DNA from 3 places in the Streptomyces sp. GMY02 genome. Region 1 is predicted to be linked to each of the others. Evidence: riboswitches for the same ligand, from Rfam matches in the RefSeq annotation. Region 1 holds a riboswitch; each other region holds the start of a gene.

Evidence for each region. Region 1 has a riboswitch for thiamine pyrophosphate ahead of thiO (glycine oxidase ThiO). Riboswitches for the same ligand answer to the same signal wherever they lie in the genome.
Region 2: another riboswitch for thiamine pyrophosphate. It lies ahead of KQY30_RS09005 (thiamine ABC transporter substrate binding subunit); the one in region 1 lies ahead of thiO (glycine oxidase ThiO).
Region 3: another riboswitch for thiamine pyrophosphate. It lies ahead of thiC (phosphomethylpyrimidine synthase ThiC); the one in region 1 lies ahead of thiO (glycine oxidase ThiO).

What each region holds. Positions count from the first base shown of each region.
Region 1 is NZ_CP077658.1:6,303,656-6,313,873, reverse strand. It holds gene KQY30_RS26940 (hypothetical protein) at 1-456, opposite strand, end outside; gene metF (methylenetetrahydrofolate reductase [NAD(P)H]) at 508-1,425, opposite strand; gene thiE (thiamine phosphate synthase) at 1,502-2,149, opposite strand; gene KQY30_RS26925 (Rv2175c family DNA-binding protein) at 2,247-2,612, opposite strand; partial or broken gene KQY30_RS26920 (NAD(P)/FAD-dependent oxidoreductase) at 2,771-3,933, opposite strand; TPP riboswitch at 4,194-4,307, shown strand; gene thiO (glycine oxidase ThiO) at 4,305-5,531, shown strand; gene thiS (sulfur carrier protein ThiS) at 5,528-5,746, shown strand; gene KQY30_RS26905 (thiazole synthase) at 5,753-6,550, shown strand; gene pknB (Stk1 family PASTA domain-containing Ser/Thr kinase) at 6,745-8,640, shown strand; gene KQY30_RS26895 (deoxyribonuclease IV) at 8,647-9,501, shown strand; gene KQY30_RS26890 (sulfite oxidase-like oxidoreductase) at 9,561-10,193, opposite strand.
Region 2 is NZ_CP077658.1:2,177,501-2,187,718, reverse strand. It holds gene frr (ribosome recycling factor) at 46-603, shown strand; gene KQY30_RS09020 (phosphatidate cytidylyltransferase) at 603-1,688, shown strand; gene KQY30_RS36280 (GNAT family N-acetyltransferase) at 1,789-2,628, shown strand; gene rlmN (23S rRNA (adenine(2503)-C(2))-methyltransferase RlmN) at 2,808-3,914, shown strand; TPP riboswitch at 4,180-4,305, shown strand; gene KQY30_RS09005 (thiamine ABC transporter substrate binding subunit) at 4,389-5,525, shown strand; gene KQY30_RS09000 (iron ABC transporter permease) at 5,656-7,269, shown strand; gene KQY30_RS08995 (ABC transporter ATP-binding protein) at 7,269-8,318, shown strand; gene KQY30_RS08990 (hypothetical protein) at 8,408-9,559, opposite strand; gene KQY30_RS08985 (ABC transporter ATP-binding protein) at 9,541-10,218, opposite strand, start outside.
Region 3 is NZ_CP077658.1:4,266,006-4,276,223, reverse strand. It holds gene hisC (histidinol-phosphate transaminase) at 1-1,094, opposite strand, end outside; gene KQY30_RS17900 (LacI family DNA-binding transcriptional regulator) at 1,719-2,831, shown strand; gene KQY30_RS17895 (metallophosphoesterase) at 3,197-4,300, shown strand; gene KQY30_RS17890 (ECF transporter S component) at 4,449-5,384, shown strand; gene thiC (phosphomethylpyrimidine synthase ThiC) at 5,721-7,589, opposite strand; TPP riboswitch at 7,582-7,727, opposite strand; gene KQY30_RS17880 (YibE/F family protein) at 7,748-9,235, shown strand; gene KQY30_RS17875 (SsgA family sporulation/cell division regulator) at 9,380-9,814, opposite strand.

The DNA of each region.
Region 1 (10,218 bases):
GACGCCGTACTGCCCGGTGTCGTCGGGCAGCGGCTCCGGCTCGTAGACCGCGGTGGTGTCCATGGCCGCGGCCACCGGCACCGGAGGCTCCGGCACGTCGGCCGCCTCCACCGGTTCGTACTCCAGCTCCGTGACTTCCAGGGACGGGTCGCGGTCGGCGTCCGCCCGGCCGTTGTCCTTCCGGCGGCGGCTGGCCCCCGGACTGCCGCCTATCGCCCAGCCGGTGGAGAAGCCGCGGCGGAACGAGAGCGTCACATAGGTCTGACCGACCGCGAACGCGACCGCACCCAGGGCGATCACGAAGACGGAGGGCATCAGGACACCGAGGACCACGCCCATGAATCCGAAGAAGGCGAGCAGCCGCCATCGCAGTCGCGCCTTGTACTGGAGCAGCACCTCGCCCAGCAGCCACAGGGCCACGATGCCGAATGCGATGTAGAGGACCGTCCAGCCCATGCCCGCCCCTCTCCTTCGGCCACCCGCCCGGGACAGGGCGGGTACGACCGGTCACGACTGCTCGTGCAGTCCGAGATTCTCGTAGATTTCGAGCGTTGCGGTGGAGTTGTTGAGGGTGATGAAGTGCAAGCCGGGAACACCCTCGGAGAGCAGTCGCGCGCAGAACTCCGTTGCGAACTCGATGCCAATGGAGCGTACAGCGGCGGGATCGTCCTTGACGGAGAGGATCCGCTCTTTCAGTCCGGCCGGGAAGGCCGCGGTGCTGAGCTTCGGCAGCCGCTCCAGCATTCCCACGCTGGTGACCGGCATGATCTCCGGAATGATCGGGGTCGCGCAACCAGCGGCACCGACCCGGTCACGAAGCCTCAGATATCCGTCCGCTTCGAAGAACATCTGAGTGATCGCGTAATCGGCTCCGGCGTGGCACTTGTCCACGAAGTGCCGGATGTCGGTGTCCCAGTCGGAGGAGCGCGGATGCATCTCGGGGAAGGCGGCCACCCCGACACAGAAGTCGCCGGACTCCTTGATGAGCCTGACCAGTTCGGCGGCATACCGCACACCTTGCGGGTGTTTGACCCACTCCCCCATGGGATCACCGGGCGGATCGCCCCGTACGGCAAGGATGTTGCGGATCCCGGCATCGGCGTACTGGCCGACCATATTGCGCAGTTCGGCGACGGACTGGCCGACGGCCGTGAGATGCGCGACCGGGGTGAGTGTGGTGTCGGAGGCGATCCGTTCCGTGGCCCTGACCGTGCCGTCCCGGGTCGAGCCGCCCGCGCCATAGGTCACCGAGACAAAGCTCGGTGCCACCGCCTCGACCCGGCGCAACGCGTTCCAGAGATTCCGTTCGCCCTTCTCGGTCTTGGGCGCCCAGAACTCGAAAGAGAACGATGTCTTGCCGGTCGCGAGCAGATCACGCACGGTCAGTGCGTGATCCGATCTGGTCGAAGCGGTGCCGGAGGCCATACGGGCAGGTTATCGAGGGTGCGGCGGTCACCCAACCGGGCGGGGGTCATTTGCCCGGATTGAGAACTGATTGTCGTCAGACCCGCTCCCGTACGCGCTTGGCCAGGGACGCCGTCGCCGCGGCCGGGTCGTCGGCCTCGGTGATGGCCCGTACGACCACGACACGGCGAGCACCCGCGTCCAGCACCTGGTCGAGATTGCCCGCGTCGATACCGCCGATCGCGAACCACGGCCGGTCCGTGCCCAGTGCCGCCGTGTGCCGTACGAGACCGAGTCCCGGCGCGTGGCGGCCCGGCTTGGTCGGGGTGGGCCAGCACGGTCCCGTACAGAAGTAGTCCACACCGGGCTCGACGGCGGCGGCGTCCGCCTCGGCCTCGGCATGCGTGGAGCGGCCGATCAGCGGGGCGTCGCCGAGGATCGCGCGGGCGGCGGGGACGGGCAGATCGCCCTGTCCGAGATGCAGCACGTCGGAGCCGATGGCATGCGCCACATCCGCGCGGTCGTTGACGGCGAGCAGTACGCCATGGCGGCGGCAGGCGTCTGCGAAGACCTGGAGGTGGTCCAGCTCCTCGGCCGCCTCCATGCCCTTGTCCCTGAGCTGCACGATGTCCACGCCGGACGCCAGCACGGCGTCGAGGAACTCCGGGAGGTCCCCCTGCCTCTTGCGGGCGTCCGTGCAGAGATACAGCCGGGCGTCGGAGAGCGACGCGCGGGCCTCGGGCATGGGAATTCCCCCCGTCGGGTCGGCGGTGTGCGGAGGCGCCGGGACCGTGGGACGGCCGCCGGGGCGCCGCCGCACACCGCGAGTGATGATGGGTCGATCAGACGGCGAGCGCCTGGGCCCGGCGCTTCACCTCCGTGCCGCGATTCTCCCCGAGCGCCTGGGCGGGCGTGCCCGGCAGGGTCGGGTCGGGGGTGAAGAGCCATTCGAGCATCTCTTCGTCGGTGAAGCCGTCGTCCCTCAGGAGCGTCAGGGTCCCGGCGAGGCCCTTGACGACCTTGTTGCCGTCGACGAAGGCGGCAGGCACCTGGAGCGTCTTGTTCTCGCCCCGGCGTACGGCGATGAGCTGGCCTTCCTTCACCAACTGCCGCACACGCGTCACCTCGACATCGAGCGCTTCCGCGATGTCGGGCAGGTGGAGCCAGGCGGGGACGAGAGCATCGATCTTTGCGTCAATCTCGGTCACACGACAAGCGTGCCATCCCGGACTGACAGACGCCACGAACCGGCTCCGGCCGGGGCAGCCCGCACGAACCGCCCCCCGCGCCGGGCCCACGGCACGAACCGCTCCGGCCCCGCCCGGGCCACGGCACGACGGCCCGCGCGGCCCCGGACGGCAGCGTCTCAGAGCGCCGCCTTCCGCAGTGGTACGGACGGGTCGGCGGCGAGCGCCGGGTCCAGCCGGGTGCCCGCCTCGATCAGCTTGCGCCCCTGCGCCAGATCGCGGGGCCTGCCCACCGCGAGCAGCGCCACCAGCACCCCGTCCCGCAGCCACACCACCGACCAGGCGGCCTCCGCGGGACCGCCGCGCCAGACCAGGGTGTCCGCCGCCGCGTGATGCCCCGCGTACTGGACGAACCGGCCGAACTGCTCCGACCAGAAGTACGGCACCGGATCGTAGATCTGCTCGCTCTCGCCGACGGCCTGGGCGGCGACCGTACGCGGCCCCTGGAGCGCGTTGTCCCAGTGGTGGACCAGCAGCCGCTCGCCGTAGCGGGCGGAGGGGAAGGAGGCGCAGTCGCCGACCGCGTACACACCGGGCAGCGAGGTCGCGAGCCGCTCGTCGGCGACGACCGCCCCGTCCGGGCCCAGCGCGATTCCGGAGCCCGACAGCCAGTCGGTCGTGGGCCGCGCGCCTATGCCCACCACCACGGCCTCGGCCGAGAGCCGCCTGCCGTCCGCGAGGACCACGGTGCCCGGCTCGACGGCGGCGACCCGGGCGCCCGTGAGCAGTTCGGCGCCGCTCTCCGCGTACCAGTCCGCCATGGGCGCCGCGACCTCGGCCGGCAGGGCGCCGGGCAGCGGCCGGTCCGCCGCCTCCACGACCGTCACGGCACACCCGGCCGCGCGGGCCGCCGTGGTGAACTCCGCGCCGATCCACCCCGCGCCGACGACCACGGTCCCGGCCCCCGGTCCAGAACGGGCCGCAGCGCCTCGGCGTCGTCCAGGGTGCGCAGCAGATGGACACCGGGCATGCCCGCGGTGCCCGGCAGGGCGACCGGCTCGGCGCCGGTGGCGATGACCAGCAGGTCGTACGGTACGGGCCCGGCCCCGGTGTCGACCTCCCGCGCGGCGGGGCGCAGTCCGGTCACCTCAACCCCGAGTCTCAGCTCGACGGCGAGCGCAGCGAAGTCGATGTCGTACGCCGGGCTGTCCGCCGTGCCCAGCAGCACCGCCTTGGAGAGCGGCGGCCGGTCGTACGGCGGGTGGCGCTCGGCGCCGATCAGGGTGACCGTCCCCTCGTACCCCTTCTCGCGCAGGGCCACGGCGGTCTGCACCCCCGCCATCCCCGCGCCGACGATGACGACGCCCGGCCGCGCCCGATCCGCCCGCTGTGCCGGGAGTTCCCGCTGCCTCTGCTGCTCGCTCACCCGATCACCATATGCAGCCGGTCAACCGCCGGGCGTACCCGGACGGAACCAGGCCCTGTCCGCCACATCCCGCCTGGTCCCCGTGCTGCGGGCGGACGACGCCATGTGGCAGACGGGACCCCGGGCCCTCGGCGCGGCCTTACCGCACGGCGGGCCGCGCGTTAGTCTGGCCGGTGACACTACCTCGCGGGAGTCCGGACGCACCGGACTGAGAGGGAGGCTGGAGCGGCCTCCGACCGTACGAACCTGATCCGGGTCATGCCGGCGAAGGGAGGGGCTGGACGCCCATGCAGTCACCCCATCCGTCATCCCATCCGCAGTCGCCTCATCGGGGAACGGGGAGCGGTTCCGACGTCCTGGTCGTCGGCGGCGGAATCATCGGCCTGGTCACGGCCTGGCGGGCCGCTCAGCGCGGGCTGAGCACCGCCGTCGCCGACCCCCGTCCGGGCGGCGGCGCCGCGCGGGTCGCGGCGGGCATGCTCGCCGCCGTCACCGAACTCCACCATGGCGAGCAGGTCCTGCTCCGGCTCAACATGGCCTCCGCGGAGCGCTATCCGGACTTCGTGGCCGAGCTGGAGGAGGCCGGCAGCCAGGAGACCGGCTACCGCGCCAGCGGCACGCTCGCCGTCGCCCTCGACACCGACGACCGCGCCGAGCTGCGCGAACTGCACGACCTCCAGCGCCGCTCGGGGCTGGCCTCCGAGTGGCTCACGGGGCGCGAGTGCCGGCGCCTCGAACCGATGCTCGCGCCGGGCGTGCGCGGCGGCCTGCGGGTGGACGGCGACCATCAGATCGATCCCCGCCGGCTGGCCGCGGCGCTGGTCACGGCGTGCGAGCGGGCCGGGGTGGTGTTCCACCGGGCGTCGGCCCAACGGCTCTCGGTCGTACGGGACCGGGCCGCCGGCGCGGTACTGGCCGACGGGCGCGTACTGGGCGCGGACCAGGTGGTGCTGGCCGCCGGCAGTCTGAGCGGGCGGCTGGAGGGCGTACCGCACGAGATCCGGCCGCCGGTACGGCCCGTCAAGGGCCAGGTGCTGCGGCTGACCGTGCCACGGGCGTACACGCCGTTCCTGACCAGGTCGGTACGGGCGGTGGTGCGCGGCAGCCATGTCTATCTGGTGCCGCGTGAGAACGGCGAGCTGGTGATCGGCGCCACCAGCGAGGAGCAGGGCTGGGACACGACGGTGACCGCGGGCGGGGTGTACGAATTGCTGCGCGACGCGCATGAGCTCGTCCCCGGCATCACCGAGCTGCCGCTCACCGAGACCCTCGCCGGGCTGCGCCCCGGCTCACCGGACAACGCGCCGCTGCTGGGGCCGACCGCGCTGCCGGGACTGCATCTCGCGACCGGCCACTACCGCAACGGGGTGCTGCTCACGCCGGTCACCGGCGATGTGCTGGCGGAGGCGCTGACCACCGGCGAACTCCCCGAACTGGCCCGGCCGTTCACCCCGCGCCGCTTCACCTCCGTACCGCAGGACCTCACCTCCGTACCACGGGAGCTGACCGTATGAGCATCTCCGTCCGTGTGTCCGTCTCCGTGAACGGCGAGGCGCACGACCTCGCCACGGGCACCACGCTCGACGTCCTGGTGGCCACGCTCACCTCCGCGCCCTCGGGTGTCGCGGCCGCCGTCAACGAGACGGTGGTACCACGGGGCCGCTGGGCCGGGACGGTGCTCGGCGAGGGCGACCGGGTGGAAGTCCTCACCGCGGTCCAGGGGGGCTGAGCGGGGATGGCGGACGACCGGTTCACCATCGGCTCCACCGTGCTGGGATCCCGGCTGATCATGGGGACGGGCGGGGCGCCGAGCCTCGGCGTGCTGGAACGGTGCCTGGTCGCCTCCGGCACCGAACTCACCACCGTGGCGATGCGGCGCCTCGATCCCACGGTCCAGGGGTCCGTCCTGTCCGTACTCGGCTCGCTCGGGATCCGCGCCCTGCCCAACACGGCGGGGTGTTTCACGGCGGGGGAGGCGGTGCTCACGGCGCGGCTGGCGCGTGAGGCGCTCGGTACGGACTGGATCAAGCTGGAGGTGGTCGCGGACGAGCGGACGCTGCTGCCGGATCCGGTCGAGCTGCTGGACGCGGCGGAGACGCTGGTCGACGACGGGTTCACGGTGCTGCCCTATACGAACGACGATCCCGTGCTCGCCAGAAAGCTGGAGGACGTGGGCTGCGCGGCGATCATGCCGCTGGGGTCGCCGATCGGTTCCGGGCTCGGGATCCGCAACCCGCACAACTTCGAGCTGATCGTGGAGCGGGCGGGGGTGCCGGTGATCCTGGACGCGGGGGCGGGTACGGCGTCGGACGCGGCGCTGGCGATGGAGCTGGGGTGCGCGGCGGTGATGCTGGCGTCGGCGGTGACGCGGGCGCGGGAGCCGGTGCTGATGGCGGAGGCGATGCGGCACGGGGTGGAGGCGGGGCGCCTGGCGTACCGCGCGGGCCGGATCCCCCGCCGCCACTTCGCCCACGCGTCGTCCCCGGCGGAGGGCATGCCGACGTGGGATCCGGAGCGGCCGGCGTTCTCGTAGCGAGTGCGCTTTGCGTGCGGGTCCGTCCGCCGCCGGTTCGTCCTCAATCGCCGGACGGGCTTATTTTGCGCCCCCGGCACGGGGTCGCCGGTTCCGTCCTCAAACGCCGGACGGGCTGGAAAGTTCCCCGGCGCCGGGTGTGCTCTTCGCACCGCCAGGCCCGCCCGCGCAGACGTGACTCGTAGACTCAAGGGGTGGATACGACCCTTCACGACCCCATCGTCGGGCAGGTGCTCGACGGGCGTTACCGCGTGGACGCCCGTATCGCCGTCGGCGGCATGGCCACCGTCTACCGGGCCGTTGACACCCGTCTCGACCGGGTGCTCGCGCTCAAGGTCATGCACCCCGCCCTCGCCGCCGACGTGACGTTCGTGGAACGGTTCATCCGGGAGGCCAAGTCCGTGGCGCGGCTGGCGCATCCCAATGTGGTCGCGGTGTACGACCAGGGCGCGCAGGGGGCGTATGTCTATCTGGCGATGGAGTACGTCGCGGGGTGCACGCTCCGTGACGTACTGCGCGAGCGGGGCGCGCTCCAGCCACGGGCCGCGCTGGACATCCTGGAGCCGGTGCTCGCCGCGCTCGGGGCCGCGCACCGCGCCGGGTTCGTCCACCGGGACATGAAGCCGGAGAACGTGCTGATAGGGGACGACGGCCGGGTCAAGGTCGCCGACTTCGGTCTCGTACGGGCCGTGGGCGATGTCACCAACACGACCGGCACCGTCCTCGGCACCGTGTCGTATCTCGCGCCCGAGCAGATCGAGTACGGCACCTCCGACCCCCGGGTCGACGTGTACGCCTGCGGGGTCGTCCTCCACGAGATGCTGACCGGCGCCAAGCCGCACGCCGGGGACACCCCCGCGCAGGTGCTCTACCGGCATCTGAACGAGGACGTTCCCGCGCCGTCGGCCGCCGTTCCCGGGCTCGCCGTCGAGCTGGACGAGCTGGTCGCGGCGGCCACCGCCCGCAACCCGGACCTGCGCCCGCACGACGCGGTCGCCCTGCTCGCCAGGACCCGCGAGGCCCGCGCCACGCTCGATGACGCGCAGCTCGATGCCGTGCCGCCCGGGGCCAGGGCCCAGGAAGAGGCCGGGGCGAACCACCGTACGGCCGTGATCCCGCGCCCCGCCGTGCACCGCACCAGCCGACTGGAGATGCCTCCGCCCGGCCGCCCGGACCGGCCCGGCCGGGCATGGTCGTGGCGCGCTCCCCGCCGAGGGGTCGTCGCGGCCGTCGTCGCCGTACTGCTGGTGCTGGGGGTCGGGACCGGTGTCTGGTACATCAACTCCGGCCAGTTCACCCGCGTCCCCTCGCTCCTCGGCCAGACCGAGCAGGAGGCCAAGCGGCGGCTCGCCGACGCCGGGCTCGAAGCCAGGGTCACCAAGGACTTCAGCGACACCTTCGACCGCGGCACCGTCATGCGCAGCGATCCCGCGCCCCTCGCCCGGATCCGCGGCGACGGCCCGGTGACCCTCGTCGTCTCGCGCGGCCCGGAGACCGTCCGCGTCCCGGATCTGACGGGCATGCCGCTCGCCCAGGCGCGGCGCGCGCTGACCAAGGCCGGACTGGCCGCCGGGGTGGTCAGCCGGGAGTTCGACGAACAGACCGCCCAGGGCTCCGTGCTGAGTTCGGCGCCGGAGGCCGGGACATCCGTACGCCCCGATTCCGGGGTCGCCCTCGTGGTCAGCAAGGGCAGCCCGGTCGACATGCCCGATGTCACCGGGGAGTCCGTGGACGACGCCACCGCCGAACTGGAGGAGGCGGGCCTCAGGGTCCGGATCGCCGCCGTACGGGTGAGTTCCCCCGAGGACGAGGGCTCGGTCGCCCGGCAGTCCGCCGCGGAGGGCTCACAGCTCGCCCGTGGCGACACCGTCACGCTGACGGTCTCGAAGGGCCCTCGGATGATCCCCGTACCGGATGTCGTCGGCGAGACGACCGACAAGGCCAAGAGTCTGCTGGAGGCGGCCGGCTTCGTGGTCGAGGTCGACCGCGGCTTCCCGTTCCTGGACGACACCGTGGCCGAGCAGTCGGTCGACGCGGGTGACGAGGCGCCCGAGAACAGCACCATCACGATCACGACCAAGGGGCTCTAGAACTCCATGCGCAACCCTGTCGGCGGCCATGTCCCCGTGGCCGGCGGCCTCGCGACGACGGGTCTGGCGTACGCGCGCGATCTTGACGCCGAGACCGTCCAGGTCTTCGTCGCCAATCCACGTGGCTGGGCGACGCCCACCGGGAATCCCGCGCAGGACGAACGGTTCCGCGCGGAGTGCGAGGCCGGCGGGATCTCGGCGTATGTGCACGCCCCGTATCTGATCAACTTCGGCTCGCACACCCCGGCGACCGCCGAGCAGTCGGTGCTGTCCCTGCGGCACAGCCTGCGCAGGGGCCGGGCGATCGGTGCGCGGGGCGTCGTGGTGCACACGGGCTCGGCGACCGGCGGCCGTACCCGCGAGGTGGCGCTCGCGCAGGTACGGGAGCGGATGCTGCCGCTCCTCGACGAGCTGACCCATGACGACGACCCGTATCTGCTGCTGGAGTCGACGGCCGGACAGGGTTTCTCGCTCTGCTCGCGGACCTGGGACTTCGGCCCGTACTTCGAGGCGCTCGACTCCCATCCGAAACTGGGCATATGCCTGGACACCTGCCATGTGTTCGCCGCCGGGCACGATCTGGCGGGCCCGTACGGGATGCGGCAGACGCTGGATCTGCTGGTGGGTACGGTCGGCGAGGGCCGGATCAAGCTGATCCACGCCAATGACTCCAAGGACGTGGTCGGCGCGCACAAGGACCGGCATGTGAACATCGGGGCCGGGCAGATCGGCGAGGAGCCCTTCCGCGAGCTGTTCTCGCATCCGGCGACCGAGAACGTACCGCTGGTGATCGAGACGCCCGGCGGCAAGGAGGGGCAGGCGGCGGACATCCGGCTGCTGAAGAAACTGCGCGACGGCTGACCACGGAGGCCGGCCGCGAAGGGCCAGCACGTTACAGCCGGCACGGCACGGCTCGTGTCCTACAGCTCCGGGCCCTCCCCCGGCAGTTCCTGGTACGAGTAGCGCTGCTCGGCCCAGGGGTCGCCGACATTGTGATAGCCGCGCTCCTCCCAGAAGCCCCGGCGGTCGGCGGTCATGTACTCCACGCCCCGGACCCACTTGGGCCCCTTCCAGGCGTACAGATGCGGTACGACCAGCCGCACCGGAAAGCCGTGCTCGGCGGTGAGCAGTTCGCCGTCCTTGTGGGTGGCGAAGATCGTACGGTCCGAGGCGAAGTCCGCGAGCCGCAGATTCGAACTGAAGCCGTACTCGGCCCAGACCATCACATGCGTGACGGCGGGCCCGGGTGGTGCCAGGTCCAGGATCGTACGGGCCGGGACCCCGCCCCATTCGGCGCCCACCATGCTGAACTTCGTCACACAGTGCAGATCGGCGACGACGGTGGAGAACGGCAGCGCCGAGAACTCCTCGTGGTTCCAGCAGTGCTTGTCGCCGTCCGCGGTGGCGCCGAAGACCCTGAGTTCCCAGCGGTCCGGTCTGAACTTCGGTACGGGTCCGTAGTGGGTCACCGGCCAGCCGCGCTGGAGGCGCTGCCCCGGTGGCAGCCGGGCCTGATCCGGCTCTCGATACTCCCGGCTCTCCGGCTGACCCATGCCCTCCATGGTGACAGACGGGGGA
Region 2 (10,218 bases), 4.1 Mb from region 1:
CCCGCTGCGCACACCGGGCCCACTCAAGACACGCAGGAGCAAGTGGTGATCGAAGAGACCCTCCTCGAGGCCGAGGAGAAGATGGAGAAGGCCGTCCTGGTCGCCAAAGACGACTTCGCCGCGATCCGCACAGGACGGGCGCATCCAGCGATGTTCAACAAGATCGTGGCGGACTACTACGGTGCCCTGACCCCGATCAACCAGCTCGCCTCGTTCGCCGTGCCGGAGGCGCGGATGGCCGTGGTGACCCCGTTCGACAAGAGCGCCCTGCGCAATATCGAGCAGGCGATCCGCGACTCCGACCTCGGCGTCAACCCGAGCAATGACGGCAACATCATCCGGGTGGTGTTCCCCGAGCTGACCCAGGACCGCCGCAAGGAGTTCATCAAGGTCGCCAAGACCAAGGCCGAGGACTCGAAGATCTCGATCCGGGCGGTACGCCGCAAGGCCAAGGAGACCATCGACAAGCTGGTCAAGGACGGCGAGGTCGGCGAGGACGAGGGCCGCCGCGCGGAGAAGGAGCTCGACGACACGACCGCGAAGTATGTCGCGCAGGTCGACGAGCTGCTCAAGCACAAGGAAGCCGAGCTGCTCGAGGTCTGATGAACGACTCTTCCCGGGGGGCCCCGTCAGCGGCCGGTTACTCCGGTTACACCGATTACTGGGGACCGGCCGACCACGGGGCCGCCCCGGCGGGTCCCGCGTACGACGCGCTGGACACACAGCAGACTCGCCCCATGCCCATCGTGCCCGACGGACCCGCCGGCGGCGGGGACCAGGATGACGACCGGAGGGCCGCCCGGCCGGGCCGCCCCCCGTTCCGTGACGAGACTCCACAGGAGCCCATGGGAGCACCTCAGCCACCACCCCAGAAGAAGCGGGCGGGCCGTGATCTGCGCGCGGCCATAGGCGTGGGTCTCGGCCTGGGGCTGCTCGTCGTGGTGTCGCTCTTCGTCGTCAAGGCCGTGTTCGTCGGCGTGGTCGCGGTCGCGGTGGTCGTGGGGCTGTGGGAGCTGACCTCGCGGCTGGACGAGAAGAAGGGCATCAAGGCGCCCCTGGTCCCGCTGGCCGTCGGCGGCGCCGCGATGGTCGTCGCCGGATATGTGCGCGGTGCCGAGGGCGCCTGGGTCGCGATGGCCCTGACGGCGCTCGCGGTGCTGGTCTGGCGGATGACCCAGCGGCCGGAGGGCTATCTGAAGGACGTCACCGCCGGGGTCTTCGCCGTGTTCTACGTACCGTTCCTGGCGACCTTCGTGGTCATGATGCTCAGGCCGGACGACGGGCCGTGGCGGGTGCTGATGTTCATGGTGCTGACGGTCGTCAGCGACACGGGCGCGTACGCGGTCGGCTGGCGTTTCGGTACGCACAAGCTCGCGCCGCGCATCAGCCCCGGCAAGACCAGGGAGGGACTGGCGGGAGCCGTCGTCTTCGCCATGGTGGCCGGCGCGCTCTGCATGCAGTTCCTGATCCACGACGGAATCTGGTGGCAGGGGCTGCTGCTCGGACTGGCGGTCGCGGCGAGTGCCACGCTAGGTGATCTCGGCGAGTCCATGATCAAGCGGGATCTCGGCATCAAGGACATGGGCACGCTGCTGCCGGGGCACGGCGGCATCATGGACCGGCTCGATTCCCTGCTGCCCACGGCGCCGGTGGTCTGGCTGCTGCTGCTGATCTTCGTAGGCTCCTGACGCTTCGCAGGTTCCTGCCGAACCGGGCCCGGCCAAGGGCCTGACCAGCGGCGATACCGTACGGGGGCCCGTTGTCCACAGGACAGCGGGCCCCTGCCGCATGTCTGCGACCGCATGGGCGCAGGACATTCAAGAGCGGGGCCGCACGCCGAGTCGGACCATCGCGGTAAGTGTCGAAAAGGCGTCATCGGGCATCGCCACGAAGCCGGCGCTGGAAGCGGGGATTCGGTCCTTTGCAGAACCCGCCGGTATTCCGGAAGGCGTGATTACCTGCATTGCGCACGGGATACACCTGGGTACGAGTCGCACGGGATACGCGGAGAGCGGCCCTGTTCGGGTCACGGTGACCGCAATGCCCACCGGCCGCAATGTACTCCGAACGAGTTGGGAACGCGCCCAAATGAGTGAACGAATTACCATCCGGCCCGCAGTGTCCAGTGATGTGGACGTAATCGCCTCGATGTGGGACGAGGCGTCCAGAGCGCTGGCGCAAAGGGGGATCGATCAATGGCAGTACCCCGCCAGCGTCGAGAAGATCTCACGCGACGTTGGGCGCGGTACGGCCTACATCGTTCACGATTTCGGCGTGAATATGGGCACGATCACGGTGGATGAATCTGCCGACTCGGAATTCTGGCCCCCTGAGGATATGCCCGCCGATGCCCTGTACGCCCATCGGGTCATCGTTCTCCCAGTTGCCCGGGGGAGATCTGTGGGCGCGTCAATGCTTGACTGGGCGTCGCGGAAAGCTCAGAGAGCGGGGAAGTCGTGGCTCCGGGTGGACACGTGGAGGACCAATGCGCAGCTCGGCCACTACTACCAGCGGCAGGGGTTCACACATGTCCGCACGGTGGAGCACCGCCGATCAGGCGCCCTCTATCAGCGACCGGCGGGGGTGATCAGTGGGACCGGCCCGGCGTGCGTGGGGCTTGAAGCGTGACGTACGACGCGAACGGGAACCCGCTCTCCGAGGGTGGCGGCTGGGGCGCATGACCGTGCACCCGGGCCGTCCGCCGGCCGTCGAACGACGGCCCGAGGTGACCGAGGACGACCAGAGACGACCGTCACCCGGCTCGCGGGGCAGGCCACGGGCGGGAATCTGCGAGACTGGGATCCACCATGCCTGTACCTGGAGAATTGACCTTTGTCGCGCCCCGCGGGGCCAAGAAGCCGCCGCGGCACCTCGCCGACCTCACCCCCGCCGAGCGCCGCGAGGCCGTCGCCGCGGTCGGCGAGAAGGCGTTCCGTGCCAACCAGCTTTCGCAGCACTACTTCGCGCGGTACGCACACGATCCGCAGCAGTGGACCGACATCCCGGCCGCCGCGCGCGAGAAGCTCGCCGCAGAGCTGATGCCCGAGCTGATGTCGGTGGTGCGGCACATCTCGTGCGACGACGACACCACCCGTAAGACGCTGTGGCGGCTGCACGACGGCACGCTGGTCGAGTCGGTGCTGATGCGCTATCCGGACCGCGTCACGATGTGCATCTCGTCGCAGGCCGGCTGCGGGATGAACTGCCCCTTCTGCGCCACCGGGCAGGCCGGTCTCGACCGCAATCTGTCCACCGCGGAGATCGTGCACCAGATCGTCGACGGGATGCGCGCGCTGCGTGACGGCGAGGTGCCCGGCGGCCCCTCCCGGCTGTCGAACATCGTCTTCATGGGCATGGGCGAGCCGCTCGCCAACTACAACCGGGTGGTCGGCGCGATACGCCGGCTGACCGACCCGGAGCCCGACGGACTGGGGCTGTCCCAGCGCGGGATCACGGTCTCGACGGTCGGTCTGGTGCCCGCGATGCTGCGCTTCGCCGACGAGGGGTTCAAGTGCCGCCTCGCGGTCTCCCTGCACGCGCCCGACGACGAGCTGCGCGACACCCTCGTCCCGGTCAACACCCGCTGGAAGGTACGGGAAGTGCTGGAAGCGGCCTGGGAGTACGCGGAGAAGTCCGGCCGCCGGGTCTCCATCGAGTACGCCCTCATCCGCGACGTCAACGACCAGGCGTGGCGCGGCGACCGGCTGGGCCGGCTGCTCAAGGGCAAGCGGGTGCACGTCAATCTGATCCCGCTCAACCCGACCCCGGGATCGAAGTGGACGGCGTCACGCCCCGAGGACGAGAAGGCGTTCGTCGAGGCGATCGCGGCCCATGGCGTGCCGGTGACGGTACGGGACACCAGGGGCCAGGAGATCGACGGGGCGTGCGGGCAGTTGGCCGCTTCGGAGCGCTAGGCCCTGTCCGGCGGATCTTCGCGGGCCCGGAACGCCGCAGTGACATCAGCCGCTGCCGCGGCGGGCGGCACCTCGCTGCGTTGTCGGAGTCGTCCAAGTACGGCCGGGCCATCCACAACGCCGATCCTCCGCCTTGCGATGCTCCCCCGTAGCCTGAACGGCACGGGAGGGACCCCCTCCACCAGCCGCCCCGGGCTGATCCACGAAGATCCGCCGGACGGGACCTGGACGGCCGCGGGGTAATGTTGGTCTGAACGCATTGCATATGTTCCGACAGGGGAGCGCCACAGCGCTGAGAGTGTGGCACATGTCCGTGAGAGCGGGCAGCGGCCGCAGACCCTCTGAACCTCGCCCAGGTCATTCTGGGTAGGAAGTTCGGTCACCACTCAAGCTGTTGCGCCCTGCCCGGAGTCCGGCCGGTCCTGACTCCGGGCAGGGCCGCGTCTTCTCCTGGACTTCCCAGGAGGAAAATCAGTGAGCACCACCACCAGCACAGCCGGTAACAGAAGTACGGCCGCCCGCAGAAGGACGGCCGTCGCCGCGCTTGCCACCGCGCTCGGGGTCTCGGTCCTCGCCGCCTGCGGCGGATCCGACGGCTCCGCGCCGTCCGGCGGCAGCGGCGGTACGGAGTCAAAGACCGTCACCCTCGTCAGCCATGACTCGTTCAACGCCTCGCCCGCCGTGCTCAAGGAGTTCACCCGGCGGACCGGCTACACGGTCAAGGTCCTGAAGAGCGGCGACGCGGGCGAGGCCCTCAACAAGGAGATCCTCACCAAGGGTTCGCCCCAGGGCGATGTCTTCTTCGGCGTCGACAACACCCTGCTCTCCCGCGCCCTCGACAACGGCCTGTTCACGCCGTACAAGGCCAAGGGCCTCGACCGCGTCGACACGGCCGCACAGCTCGACCGCGACCAGAACCGGGTCACACCCATCGATACCGGCGACATCTGCGTCAACTACGACAAGAAGTACTTCGCGGACAAGAAGCTTGCGCCGCCGCAGTCGTTCGACGATCTGGTCGAGCCGCAGTACAAGGACCTGCTCGTGACCGAGAACGCCGCGACCTCCTCGCCCGGCCTCGGATTCCTCCTCGGCACGGCCGCGCGGTACGGCGACAACGGCTGGCAGGACTACTGGAAGAAGCTCAAGGCCAACGGCGTCCAGGTCGTCGACAGTTGGGAACAGGCCTACAACGAGAACTTCTCGGGCTCGGCCGGCGGTAAGAAGGCCAAGGCCGACCGCCCGCTCGTCGTCTCGTACGCCTCCAGCCCGCCCGTAGAGGTCCTGTACGCCGAGCCGCAGCCGCAGCAGGCGCCCACCGGAGTCGCCACCGGCACCTGTTTCCGGCAGACCGAGTTCGCCGGGCTGCTCACGGGCGCGAAGAACGAGGCGGGCGGCAAGGCCCTGGTGGACTTCCTGATCAGCGACACCTTCCAGGCGGACATGCCGCTGAACATGTTCGTCAACCCGGTCGTCAAGAGCGTGAAGCTGCCCGAGCTGTTCACGAAGTTCGGCGCGACGGTCCCCGAGCCCGGGACCGTGGCATCCGACAAGATCGCCGCCAACCGTGAGCAGTGGATCCAGTCGTGGACCTCACTCGTGGTGAAGTAGCCGGCGAAGGGGCGAGCCGGGCCCGGCCGGCTCGCCCCACCCCGAAAGGAACTCGCCCCAGCCCTAAGGGAACTCCCCCGCCCCGAAGAGAAGGCGGGCCGGGCGCGCGCACGCCGTCCGGCTCGCCCTCATGGCCGTGCCCGTCGTGTTCTTCGCGGTCTTCTTCGCCTATCCCGTGACCGCGATCGTCGGCCGCGGTCTCAAGGCCGACGGCACCTGGCAGTTCGGCCGTGTCGGCGAGGTGCTGAGCCGTCCCGACATCCTCGGTGTCCTCTGGTTCACCACCTGGCAGGCAGTGGCCTCCACCGTGCTCACCCTGCTGATCGCCCTGCCCGGCGCGTATGTCTTCGCGCGCTTCGACTTCCCTGGCCGGCACGTGCTGCGCGCGGTGGTCACCATCCCCTTCGTCCTGCCGACCGTCGTCGTCGGTACGGCCTTCCTGGCGCTGCTCGGGCGCGGCGGACTGCTCGACGAGCTGTGGGGCATACGGCTCGACACCACCGTCTGGGCGATCCTGCTCGCGCATGTCTTCTTCAACTACGCGGTGGTCGTACGGACCGTGGGCGGCCTGTGGTCGCAGCTCGACCCGCGCCAGGAGGAGGCCGCGCGGGTGCTGGGCGCGGGACGGTTCGCCGCCTGGTGGCGGGTGACGCTGCCGGCCCTCGCCCCCGCCGTGGCGGCCGCCGCCCTGATGGTCTTCCTCTTCACCTTCACCTCCTTCGGCGTCGTACAGATCCTGGGCGGCCCGGCCTACTCCACGCTGGAGGTGGAGATCTACCGGCAGACCGCGCAGTTGCTCGACCTGCCCACCGCCGCCGTGCTCACCCTCGTCCAGTTCGCGGCGGTCGCGGCAGTACTGGCGGTGCACGCCAGGACCGTACGGCGGCGGGAAGGCGCGCTGAGACTCGTCGATTCCGCGCAGACGGCGCGCAGGCCGCGCGGGACCGGGCAGTGGGCGCTGCTCGGCGGAGTCCTCACCACCGTTCTCGTGCTGATCCTGCTGCCGCTCGGTGTGCTCGTCGAGCGCTCCCTCGACGCGCCGGGAGGGTACGGCCTCGGCTTCTACCGGGCGCTCGGCTCGCTCGACGCGAGCGGCGGAACGTTTCTCGTACCGCCGCTGGAAGCCGTCTGGAACTCGCTGCGGTACGCGCTCGCCGCGACGGGCGTCGCGCTGGTGGTGGGCGGTCTCGCGGCCGCCGCGCTGACCCGGCGCGCGGGCCGGCTCGTCCGGGGCCTCGACGCGCTGCTGATGCTGCCGCTCGGGGTCTCGGCCGTCACCGTCGGCTTCGGTTTCCTGATCACGCTCGACAAGCCGCCGCTGGACCTGCGGACCTCCTGGATCCTGGTGCCGCTCGCGCAGGCGCTGGTGGGCGTGCCCTTTGTCGTACGGACCATGCTGCCGGTGCTGCGGGCGGTGGACGGACGGCTGCGCGAGGCTGCGGCGGTCCTCGGCGCGTCCCCGCTGCGCGTCTGGCGTGAGGTGGATCTGCCGCTCGTACGGCGGGCGTTGCTGGTCGCGGCCGGTTTCGCGTTCGCCGTCTCACTGGGCGAGTTCGGGGCGACGGTCTTCATCGCGCGACCCGACCGGCCGACGCTGCCGGTGGCCGTGGCCCGGCTGCTGGGACGGCCCGGCGAACTCAACTACGGGCAGGCCATGGCCCTGTCCACCGTACTGATGCTGGTGTGCGCGGTGTCGCTGCTGGCGCTGGAACGTATCCGCACCGACCGCTCCGGGGAGTTCTGATGGCCCTGCTGACCCTCTCGGACGTCACCGTACGGTTCGGCGCCCGTACCGCCCTCGACGCCGTGGACCTGGAGGTCGCCGAGCACGAGACGGTCTGTGTGCTGGGGCCGAGCGGGAGCGGCAAGTCGACACTGCTGCGGGTGGTGGCCGGGCTGACCGCGCCGGACGGCGGGCGGGTGCTGCTGGACGGCGCCGACCAGACGGGGGTGCCGGTGCACCGGCGCGGGGTCGGGCTGATGTTCCAGGACCACCAGCTCTTCCCGCAGCGCGATGTGGCCGGCAATGTCGCCTTCGGACTGCGGATGCGCGGGATACCGCGCGGCGAACAGGCGGGCCGGGTCGAGGAACTGCTCGAACTCGTCGGGCTGCCGGGCGCGGGGCGGCGGGCCGTCGCCGCGCTGTCCGGCGGTGAGCAGCAGCGCGTCGCGCTGGCGCGGGCACTGGCCCCCCGGCCCCGGCTGCTGATGCTGGACGAGCCGCTCGGGCAGCTCGACCGGAGCCTGCGCGAGCGGCTGGTGGTCGAACTGCGCGGTCTCTTCGGACGGTTGGGTACGACCGTGCTCGCCGTCACCCATGACCAGGGCGAGGCGTTCGCGCTCGCCGACCGGGTCGTGGTGATGCGGGACGGACGCGTCGCCCAGACGGGCTCTCCGGTGGAGGTCTGGCAGCGGCCCGCCTCGGCGTTCGTGGCGCGCTTCCTCGGTTTCGACAATGTCGTGGACGCGACGGTGAGCGGCGGCGCGGCCGACACGGTCTGGGGACGGATCCCGGTACCGGACGGATCGGCCCAGGGGGAGCGGTCGGTGCTGGTACGGCCCGCCGGGGTGCGGCTGGCCGACCCGGCGGGCGCGCTGCGCTGCACGGTGGAGGCCCGTACGTTCCGCGGCAGCCGGGTCGCGGTGCTGCTGCGCCCCGACGGACCCTCGGGCGGACCGGTACTGGAAGCGGAGTGCGGGCTCCGGGACGCGCCGAGGGTGGGCGCGGCGGTCGGGGTGGCCTTCGCCGCGGAGGATGTGGTGGTCCTGGAGGGCAGGGAGAACGGTCTCTGAGGCCGGGCGGCCCGTGGGCAGTGCCCGGGGCGACGGCAGACGAAGGCCCCCGGACCGCAGCGGGTCCGGGGGCCTTCGCCTCAAGTGGCTCAGGCTGTCAGGGGAATCGCGGCCAGGGCCGCCACCATCCAGGTCAGCGGGGCGAAGATCGTCAGGATCGCGGTCGCCCGTACCGCCGCCGCCGTACGCAGCAGCGTGGCCGGGGCGCCGAGATGGTGCAGCGTCGTGGTGGTGGCGGCGCGGGCCTGCCGGGACTCCACCGTGGCCGTCAGCAGCGTCGCCGCCGTACAGCCGATCACCAGGGCCGCGCCGAGGCCCGTCAGGGGCCCGAAGGGGCGTACGGCACCGGACCCGGACAGGGAGGTCGCGGCGAACACACCCGAGATCACCGCGCACAGAACGCCCAGCGGGCGGCCGATGTTACGGGCCTCGGTCATCAGGGTGCGCCCCGCCAGCAGCCGGATCGCGCCGGGCCGCAGGGTCTGCACCAGCCGCCCGCAGAGATGGGTGATACCGGGACCGGCCAGGGCGAGACCGATGGCGGTCAGCGACCAGCCCGCCAGCACACCGGCAGAGCTGCCGTCGAACTGACCGGGCAGCGGCGGCGCGGACCCGCCCCCGCTCCTGCTCGCGTACGTCTCGACCGCCAGGCCCGCCGCGGTGAGGGCCACCCCCCAGGGCAGCCCGGACGGGGTGTGCACGGGGGGCGGCACGTTCTCGGCCGGCCGGGCGGCCCTGCGGGTGTGATGCCGCATCGCCATCCCGGTCGCGGCCGTCGCGAAGGTCGGCACCAGCGCCAGCAGCGTCAGCATCGCGGCCAGCGGCAGCGACTGACCCCTGGCGAGCAGCTCGGCGCCCTGGCCGCCGAGGGGCGACCGGGTCGGATCGCTGCGGAGATGGAGGAAGAGCAGCAGCGCCAGCGCGCTGCCGAACGCGCAGGAGACCGCGGTCGAGGTGGCCGCCAGGGTGGTCAGCCGCGCCGGGCCGAGGCCCACCGCGGACAGTCCGGTCCGCGGCCGGGTACCCGGTTCCGTACGGGCCACCGCCACCGCGAACTGGACCGTCGCCGCCAGCGGGATCAGACACCAGAGCAGGCGGGCCGCGGAGCCGGCCGGATGGCCCATGGCCCAGCCGAGCGTGCACAGCAGCAGAAAACCGACCCCGGCGGACGCCGCCACGACCAGCAGCCGGCGCACCAGGACCAGGGGATGGGCGCCACGGCCTAGACGGAGAGCGAGCACGCGGCCTGGCCTTCCGCTTCGGTCGGTCCCAGCGAGCTGATCCGGCGGCCGTCCAGCAGGGAGACCGTACGGTCGGCGAGCGCCGCGACCTCCTCGTCCAGGGTGGCGAGGACGACGGTGATGCTGTGCGAGCGGGCGGCGGTGGTCAGCGTACGGATCACCTGCGCCCGGTCGGTACGGTGCAGCGGCGCGGTCGGCTCGTCGGCGAAGAGCACCGAGGGCGTGGTGACCAGGGCGCGCGCCACCGCGATGCGCTGCCGCTGGGCCTGAAGCAGGGCGTACGGACGCTTGCGCGCGCACTGCCCGATGTCGAGCCGGTCCAGCCACTCCATCGCGGTGACCTTGGCGACCCGGTGCGAGGCGCCGCGCAGCAGCAGCGGCAGCGCCGCGTTCTCCCAGGCGGTCAGCTCTTGTACGAGGGCGGGCTCGGGGTCGATCCAACTGAACCGGTCCCTGCGCAGCCGCTCGCGCAGCACCGCGCTCATGGTGTGGACCGGTGAGTCGTTGAACCAGACCTCGCCCTCCTGCGGGACCAACTGACCCGACAGACAGCGCAGAAGAGTCGTTTTGCCGCTGCCGCGCGGGCCGCACACGGCAAGGATCTCGCCCTCGCGCACGCCGAGCGAAACACCGTCGAGCGCGGGCGATCCGTTGTGGGA
Region 3 (10,218 bases), 2.0 Mb from region 1:
CGGAACGTCTCGGCCGCCTGAAGGAACAGGTCATTGGCCTCGTGCTCGCCGATCGTGACCCGTACCCCCTCGCCCGGGAAGGGCCGTACGACCACACCGGCCGCCTCGCAGGCCGCCGCGAACGCGACCGTACGCTCGCCGAGCCGCAGCCAGACGAAATTGGCCTGGGTCTCCGGTACGGTCCAGCCCTGGCCGACCAGCCCCGCGTGCACCCGCTCGCGCTCGGCGACCAGCGCGCCCACCCGCCCCAGCAGTTCGTCCTCGGCACGCAGCGAGGCGATCGCCGCCTCCTGTGCGATCTGGCTCACGCCGAACGGGACGGCGGTCTTCCGCAGCGCGGCGGCCACCGGCTCATGGGCGATCGCGAAGCCCACCCGCAGCCCGGCCAGACCGTACGCCTTGGAGAACGTACGCAGCACCGCCACATTCGGGCGGTCGCGGTAGATCTCCAGCCCGTCCGGCACCTCGCCGCCCTCCGCGCCCCGCCCGGGCCTGATGAACTCCCGGTACGCCTCGTCGAGCACCACCAGCACATCGCCGGGCACCCGGTCGAGGAACCGTTCCAGCTCGGCCCTGCGCACCACCGTGCCGGTCGGGTTGTTGGGGTTGCAGACGAAGATCAGCCGGGTCCGCTCGGTGATCGCGTCGGCCATCGCGTCCAAGTCGTGCGCGTCGCCCGGGGTCAGCGGCACCTTTATGGAGGCCGCGCCCGCGATCTGGGTGATGATCGGGTACGCCTCGAAGGAACGCCAGGCGTAGATGACCTCGTCCCCGGGGCCCGAGGTGGCCTGGAGCAACTGCTGGGCGACCCCCACCGACCCCGTACCGGTCGCGAGATGCGAGACGGGCACCCCGAAGCGGTCGGCCAGCTCCTCCATCAGCCCGCTGCAGGCCAGGTCCGGGTAGCGGTTGAAGGCGCCCGCGGCCTCGATGGCCCGCTCCATCACGCCCGGCAGCGGCGGGTACGGGTTCTCGTTGGAGGACAGCTTGTACGCGGCGGGGCCGCCGGACGCCGTCGGCCCGCCAGGTTTGCCCGGCTTGTACGTGGGGATGCCGTCCAGCTCGGCACGCAGCTTGGGGCTCGTCTCGCTCACCGCAGGTCCTCCTCGGCCGTTCACGGGTCCGTACGACTTCGACTCCGGCATCACCGTCATGGACACCGGCGTCGGCGCCGGCATCGATGACGACTTCAATGCTGCACACCTTATGAGGATTCGCGTCCGCTGCGAATGGCGGCCGAAGGAGGTCCGTCACACACGGGCCGCACACACCGGCCACACTCCGGCCGCGCCCCCGCAGCACTCCCGCCGCACCCCGGCCGCGCCGCCCGCAGCACTCCCGCCGCGCTCCGTCGCGCAGCCGCAGGACACGCGCCGCGCGGCTGCCGGCCCCCGCCCGACGGCCGCAGGACGTCCTGCGGGAGGCCGGCGGATGACCTCCGGAAGGCCGCCGGGAGAGGGGCGCACGCGCTTCCCTGGCGCGCGCCGGTGGCCCACGCCGTGGCGCGCGTCCCCCGTAGAGGTGAGTTGAGACCTCTTCGAAACATGGCCCCTTCGCCAGGTCCATGCCGCTCGTTGCATGGCAGAACATAGCTACACGTGTTAACTCCCTTGCCTTCCAAGGCCATTTACCACCTTCAACCATGCAAAAACGTGCCTGCCCATAGGTGATTGTGCGACCGGACCCACCGCCCGCCCGAGCCCTACTATCGGCTCGCCATGACAGCAGCAGGGAAACACCAGGTGAGCCGGACGGACACATCCCGCCGGGGAAGCCGGCAAGGTCGGGCGGGCATCCGGGACGTGGCCGCCGCAGCCGGTGTCTCCATCACGACTGTCTCGGACGCGCTCAACGGCAAGGGCCGGTTACCCGACGCCACCCGACGCCATGTCCGAGAAGTCGCCGAACGCCTCGGCTACCGGCCGTCCGCCGCCGCCAGAACCCTCCGTACCGGCAAGTCCGGCCTCATCGGCCTGACGGTGACGACGTACGGGGATGAACCTTTCACCTTCACCGAGTTCGCCTACTTCGCCGAGATGGCCAGGGCCGCCACCTCCGCCGCACTCGCCCGCGGATACGCCCTCGTCATCCTCCCCGCCACCTCCCGCCACGACGTCTGGGCCAATGTCGCCCTCGACGGCACCGTCGTCATCGACCCCTCCGACCACGATCCCGTGGTCACCGAACTCGTCCGCCAGGGTCTTCCCGTCGTCTCCGACGGCCGGCCCGCGGGCACCCTTCCCGTCACCGCCTGGGTCGACAACGACCACGAAGCGGCCGTCCTCGATCTGCTCGACCATCTCGCCGCGGCCGGCGCACGCCGGATCGGCCTGCTCACCGGCACAACCACGGACACCTACACCCGGCTCTCCACCACCGCCTATCTGCACTGGTGCGAACGAGTCGGCCAGGACCCGGTCTACGAGTCCTATCCCGCCCACGACCCGTGCGCGGGGGCCGTCGCAGCCGACCGGCTGCTGGCCCGCCCGGACCGGCCCGACGCCGTCTACGGGCTCTTCGACCCCAACGGCACCGATCTGCTCGCCGCCGCACGGCGGTACGGACTGCGGGTACCGGACGACCTGCTGCTCGTCTGCTGCAGCGAGTCCACCGTGTACGCCTCGACGGAGCCGCCGATCACCACGCTCTCGCTCAAGCCGCGCCGTATCGGCACCGCGGTCATCCAGCTCCTCATCGACGCCATCGAGGGGCTGGAGACCGACCGGCCGGTCGAGCAGGTGATACCGACCGAACTGATCGTCCGGACCTCCTCCCAGCGCCGCCCTCCGCGCACCACGGTCAGCGCGCCCCGGTCCCCCGCGGGTGACTGACCATCAGTACGGCGGACCCCGGGCCGCGCGGAGCACAGCACGCGGTCAGGGGCTGCCGAGAGCCCGGGACACAACGGGAACAGGTGGTACGGGCGGGACGGACGGGGCCGGTGGAGAACTGGTTGAGCCGGTGCAATGACCGGTGAAGGCCCAGACCTTTGACATTTCGGGCGATCGGCCCGAAAACAGCCGGTGAACCAGAGGTGCAATCGGATTCACCACCCCTGGTGCGTCACACGGGAGGACCCGCATTCCTATGATGGGCGCACGACACCGCGGACCTTCGCTCACCGCCGACGGGCTCACCCCCACCGGCCGGGCGGGCCCCACAGGTGTACGGCGGCACGACGGCGGTGGAGGGGTCGATGACACAGGGGGCCGGCCAGGGACCCGTGGTGCGGACGGCGACGTTGCGCGACTTCCGCGTACCGCCGTACGCGCTGGTTCCCGTGCAGTCCGGAGAACCCGGCCCGTCAGGCCCCACGGCCGCCGGCCCGTCCGGGCACCCCGGCAACGCGGTCCCCGATGACGAACCCCCGGAGGGCTACACCCCCACCGAACGCGATCTCCCGGTGATCAACCGGGGGGACACGGTCCAGGTGCACGTCGGCCCTGCGGCGGAGTCGCCGGTCCCCGACGGTCTCGGCCCGCTCTATGTCGTCGGCGATGTCCACGGTTATCTCGACGAACTCCTCGCCGCGCTGGCCGAACAGGGGCTGATCGACGCCGACGGCCACTGGGCCGCGGGCACCGCGCGCCTCTGGTTCCTCGGCGACTTCACCGACCGCGGTCCCGACGGCATCGGTGTCATCGATCTCGTGATGCGGCTCTCCGCGGAAGCGGCGGCGGCGGGCGGCTACTGCAAGGCCCTGATGGGCAATCACGAACTGCTGCTGATCGGCGCCAGACGTTTCGGCGACACCCATGTCAACTCCGGTGCGGGTACGGCCACCTTCCAGGCCGCCTGGCTGCTCAACGGCGGTCAGCGCACCGATATGGAGCGCCTCCAGGACGTCCATCTCCAGTGGATGTCCCGGCTCGACGCGGTGGTCGAGGCGGACGGACATCTCCTCCTGCACTCCGACACGACGGCCTATCTGGACTACGGGTCCACGATCGAGGACGTCAACGACACGATTCATCAGATCCTCACGCGCAATGACGCGGACGAATGCTGGGATCTGTTCCGCAAACTCACCAAGCGCTTCGCCTTCCGTGACGACGGCGGCCCCGAGGCCGTACGCGAACTGCTCTCCCGGTACGGCGGACAGCGCATCGTCCATGGCCACAGCCCGATTCCCTATCTGCTGGGCGAAGTCGGCACCGAAGACGCCTCGGACGGCGAAGCCGACACGGGTCCGCTGGTGGAAGGGCCACACGTATATGCCGACGGACTTGCCATCGCGATGGACGGCGGAGTGACGATGGCGGGAAAGCTGCTGGTCGTCCGGCTTCCCCTGGAGAACTGAGACAACAGGGTCAAGCCGATTTGTGTAAACCCCCTGTCACCCCACGCCGAAACAGCTCTACCATCGGCTTATCCGTAGCAGGCTCTCCTCCGTTTCCGCCAACTGCCCGTACCCACGCGGGCGAGCCGGCCCTACGGAGCATCGGGGGATGCACATGAACAGCGCTCCGCACCTGCTGAGCGAGGATCGCGCGGAATTCGAGCGGATCCTCGATGACGTGCTGCACAACGCACACGAGCGCCCTGATCTCGCCGCGATCGGGGAGCGGCTCAACAGCGAGCAGCTACGCACCATGGCCCTGAAGTCCACGGCGCGGATCACCACGGCCGCGGCCGCCGAGTACGAGCACTACAGAAAGATCCGCGAGGAGTTCCGCTCACCAAGCCTTTCCGCTTCTGCCCGACCGGACTCCGTACGAGCCGACTCCGTACGGGCCGACTCGGCGCGTCCCGACGCGGCCCGCTCCGGTTCAGCTCGCTCCGATACTGCTCGCCCCGACTCGGCGCACGATTCCGTGCTGGACCCGGCCGAGGCAGAAGTGCCGGTATCCGGCGCGGGGTTCACGGCGATCATCACGGTGCTGGTACCGGTCCTCGGCGGCATCGCCGCGGTGATCTTCCTGCTCGTCGGCTATCTCCTCAAAGCGCTCAGCCGACCGCCCGCGTTCGCCGACAGCCTGCTCGCCGTGGGCTGGTTCTTCGGTGCCGTCACGGCGCTGGGCATCCTGGCCGCCGCGATCGGTCTGCTGGTCACGGCCCTGCGCAACCGCAAGACCCAGCTCCCGGCCGAGGAGTCGCCGAGCGCCGAGCTGCCCGACGAGGTGGCCCGGGCGCGGGAGGCCTGGCGCCATGCGCTGCTGGAGCGGGGCCTTCTGCCCTTCCTGCGCGACGTTCTGGCCGACCCGAGCGCGGATCCGGCCGCCCCGGGACCGGCCCGCCCGGTCAAGCACCTGCCCAAGATCGGCTACAGCCGGCCGGACTTCAGCAGCCCGGACGAGGGTGCCGCCACCGGCCAGCGCCCGAGCTTCACCAGCCCGGACTTCACCAGCCCCGATTTCGGCGGCGCGGACCACAGGCCGGAGTGACCCCGGCCGGGGTCACTGTCCCGGCCGCCGCGCGGAACCTCGCCGACATCGCGGCGCCCCCGGACCCCGGTCCTTACCGACCCACTGTCTCTACCGACCACTGTCCTTAACGACCACTGTTCCGGAGGCCTCGGCCCGGCGGACCACCGGCCGGAGTGACTCCGGCCGGTGCCAAGCTCCGATGGCCCGCCGTTCCGCAAGCCTGCCCTTCAGGGCTCCGCGCAGTGCTCAAGGCCCGGCGCGGGGCCCTGTCCGGACAGGGCCCGGGCCGTGTCCGACTGATCCCGTCCGGCACGGCCCAGGCCCAGCGGGCCGCCGGTCCTCAATCCGCCGGGCTCACTCCGCCAGCGGCAGATAGACCCGATTGCCGGCCGCGGCGAATTCCTTGGACTTCTGTGCCATGCCCGCCTCGATCTCGGCGTCCCCGATCGCGGCGCCCGCCACGTCCGCGCTTCCCGTACCGTCGCCGTCGCCCTCCATCTCGCCGCCGTGCCGCCGCCGGATGTCCTGGGAGATCTTCATCGAGCAGAACTTCGGGCCGCACATGGAGCAGAAGTGCGCCGTCTTCGCCGGCTCGGCCGGCAGCGTCTCGTCGTGGAACTCCCGGGCGGTGTCCGGATCCAGGGCCAGATTGAACTGGTCCTCCCAGCGGAACTCGAACCGGGCGTCGGACAGCGCGTCGTCCCACGCCTGTGCCCCCGGGTGCCCCTTGGCGAGGTCCGCCGCATGCGCGGCGATCTTGTACGTGATGACACCGGTCTTGACGTCGTCCCGGTCCGGCAGCCCGAGGTGTTCCTTGGGGGTGACGTAGCAGAGCATCGCCGTACCCCACCACGCGATCATCGCGGCGCCGATACCGGAGGTGATGTGGTCGTACGCCGGAGCCACATCGGTCGTCAGCGGGCCGAGCGTATAGAACGGCGCCTCCTCGCAGATCTCCTGCTGGAGGTCGATGTTCTCCTTGATCTTGTGCATCGGGACATGGCCCGGGCCCTCGATCATGGTCTGTACGCCCAGCCGCTTGGCGGTCGAGTTCAGCTCCCCGAGCGTGCGCAGTTCGGCGAACTGGGCCTCGTCGTTGGCGTCCGCGATGGACCCCGGACGCAGGCCGTCGCCGAGGGAGTACGTCACGTCGTACGCCGCGAGGATCTCGCACAGCTCCTCGAAGTTCTCGTACAGGAACGACTCCTTGTGGTGCGCGAGGCACCACGCCGCCATGATCGAGCCGCCACGCGAGACGATGCCCGTCTTGCGGCGCGCCGTCAGCGGAACGTACCGCAGCAGCACCCCGGCATGGACGGTCATGTAGTCGACGCCCTGCTCGGCCTGCTCGATGACCGTGTCCTTGTAGATCTCCCAGGTCAGCTCCTCGGCCTTGCCGTCGACCTTTTCGAGCGCCTGGTAGAGCGGCACGGTGCCGATCGGCACGGGGGAGTTGCGCAGCACCCACTCGCGAGTGGTGTGGATATTGCGGCCGGTGGAGAGATCCATGACCGTGTCGGCGCCCCAGCGGGTCGCCCAGGTCATCTTCTCCACCTCCTCCTCGATCGAGGAAGTGACCGCGGAATTGCCGATGTTGGCGTTGACCTTCACCAGGAACCGCTTGCCGATGATCATCGGCTCGATCTCCGGGTGATTGACATTGGCCGGCAGTACGGCACGGCCCGCGGCGATCTCCTCGCGCACGACCTCCGGGGACACATTCTCCCGGATCGCGACGTACTCCATCTCCGACGTGATCTCCCCACGCCGGGCGTACGAGAGCTGCGTCACGGTCTGCCCGGCACGCGCCCGTCGCGGCTGGCGCGGCCTGCCGGGGAAGACCGCGTCGAGGTTGCGCAGCCCGCCACGCGGCGCCGTGTGCTTGAGCCCGTCGTCCTCGGGGCGGACCGGCCGGCCCGCGTACTCCTCCGTGTCACCCCGCCCGACGATCCAGTTCTCCCGCAGCGGCGCGAGACCGCGGCGTACATCGGTCTCGACTGCCGGATCGGTGTACGGACCCGATGTGTCGTACAGCGTGACGTCCTGGCCGTTGGTGAGGTGCACCTGGCGGACCGGTACCTGGAGGTCCGGGCGCGAGCCCTGGACATATCCCTTGTGCCAGCCGATAGTCCTCTGAGTCCGGCTCGAACCCTGAGCCTCGCTCGGATTTCCAGACTCGTTTCCAGAATCGGAGGCAGGCGTGTGTGCGTCCTGAACGGTCATGAGACCTACTCCCTACGCCGGCATTACCCGGTAACAGGTTCAGCGGTCGGCGCAGCTCAGGGGTCCAGGGGACATGCCCCGGAACGCCACAGTCAGCGCCCTCTCAGCCCGGTGCTCCGAGCTCCCGCGTGTGCAAAAGGTGCCCCCACGCTAGCGTCATGTCCGGCGTGCTGAACAGAGGGCCTCAGGCTTCTTGCGATGATCGGTCGGTGACCTCAACCCAGCAGACCCACGAATCGCACGGGCACACGCACAGTCATGGCCCCGCCGCGCCGGTCTCCCTGCACCTTCGCAAGGTCATCGCGGCGGTTCTGATCCCGTTTGCGGCCGCCGTGGCGGTCGGTCTGGTGGTGCTCTGGCCCGGCGGCGCTCCGGCGCATGAGCGTACGGGAGTGGGCTTCGACCGGCAGACCGAGCAGGGCCGGGTGGTGCAGATCGAGCAGGTCGACTGCAAGTCCGTGAACGCCGCCCAGATCCCGTCCACCGGTGACACCTCCAAGCCCCAGGGACGCGAGGCGGAACGGGAGCAGACCGGTGACTGCAAGAAGGCCACGATCGAGGTCACCACGGGCAAGGAGAAGGGCCGGACCTTCATCGAGATCGTCCAGCCGGACGCGCCACGGCAGTTTCACGTGAAACAGGGCGTTGTGGTGGCATACGCACCCGACGCCCCGCGTGATCTCCAGTACTCCGTGACGGATGTCAACCGGAAGGTCCCCATGGCTCTGCTGGCCGGGATCTTCGCGCTCGCGGTGGTCGTGGTGGGGCGGCTGCGCGGGGTCATGGCGCTGGTCGCGCTGGCTGTCTCGTTCGCCGTGCTGACGCTGTTCATCCTGCCCGCGATACTTCAGGGCTCGAATCCGCTGGTCGTGGCGGTGGTCGGGGCCAGCGCGATCATGCTGATCGCGCTCTATATGTGCCATGGACTGACGGCCCGAACCTCGGTCGCGGTTCTTGGCACACTGGTCTCCCTGCTGCTGATCGGGCTGCTGGGATCGGTCTTCATCGGCTGGGCGAGCCTGACCGGCAACACCGATGACAACACCGGTCTGATCCACGGTCTCTATCCCGGGATCGATATGAGCGGTCTGCTGCTCGCGGGGGTCATCATCGGTTCGCTGGGTGTCCTCGACGATGTGACGGTCACCCAGACCTCGGCGGTCTGGGAGCTGCACCAGGCGGACCCGTCGATGGGTCCCCGTGCCCTCTACCGGGCGGGTATCCGGATCGGCCGGGACCATATCGCCTCGGTGGTCAATACGCTGGTCCTGGCCTACGCGGGCGCCGCCCTGCCACTGCTGCTGCTCTTCTCGATCGCGCAGTCGGGTGTGGGTACGGTCGCCAACAGTGAGCTGGTGGCGGAGGAGATCGTACGGACCCTGGTGGGTTCGATCGGTCTGGTCGCCTCGGTGCCGGTGACCACGGCGCTGGCGGCTCTGGTGGTCTCCGCCGACCGGGCGGGACACGGGGCGCCTCCCGTGCCTCCCGTACCACCGGCCCAGGCTCCCGGGACCGCGGATCCCTGGCCCACGGGCCCGGCAGGTCCCGCAGGTCCGGCAGGCCCGCAGACAGGGCCTGCGCTGCCGGTACAGAGCACACCGGCGCGCGGGCTGGGCGGCGGCAGGGGCCGACGCCGCAAGAAGTAGGTCCGCACGAAGTGGATACGTTCAGCACCGACCGAGGCCTTCAGCGCCGACCGTGGCCTTCAGGACCGACCGGGGCTTCGGCACCGACCGGGCCGCGAAACGGCCGCCGGGAAGGATCACCCGTACGGCCCCGTCCAGCCGGGCTCAGCCGGCGTTCTCCCCGGCCAGGATGCGGCCGAGTGCCTGCTCCAGATTGACCTCGAAGTCACCGAGCGTGCGCTCCTGGCCCAGCGGCACCAGCCGGTCCGTACGGTCGAGGAAGGCCACCAGCGGCGCGGCACTGACCCGGAAGAGCGCATGATCGTCCCCGACCTGGAGCCGGATATGCACGTCCGAGAGGTCCTCGGGCTCCGTCGGCGCGATGTGCACATCACCGTCACCGCTCGGCGTGTTGATGCCGTCGAGCAGTAGCTCACGGCCAAAAGTCCAGGTCACAGGGGCATCGCCGGGCAAATGGAATGTCATGCGCACCGCGTAGGGATCCCGCACCTCGTAATGGAGTTCCACCGGGATCCGGAATGCCAGTTCCTCGGAGACGAGGAAGCTCATCAGGACCTCGGCCTGCACCGACTCGCGCATCGCTGTACTCCGGAGTAGATGAAACAGTGGCTGGGAATGATCCCCATTGACCCTCTTGACGCAATCGTCCTGTAAGCGCTAGCGGATCACAAGGAGTAATTTTTCAGATACGGAAAGAGAAGGCGAGCGGGCTGACCAGCGATGCGATCCCGTTGCGTAATCGTTCCACCTCCGGAAGCGGTCGCTCCCGTTGACGGTGAGACACAGAAAAACCCACGGCCCGCGCTCTACCTCGCGGGGCCGTGGATCGCGAAACCGTGGATCGGAAAGCAGACAATCGCCGCGCTTCAAGCCGACGATCTTGCCGCGACGATTCTGCACAGCGTGTTGACGACTCCGCACGTCGCGTTGTGGGGCCGTGGCCACGGACTCACCCCCGGGATGCCGACGGGCGAGGGCCCGCC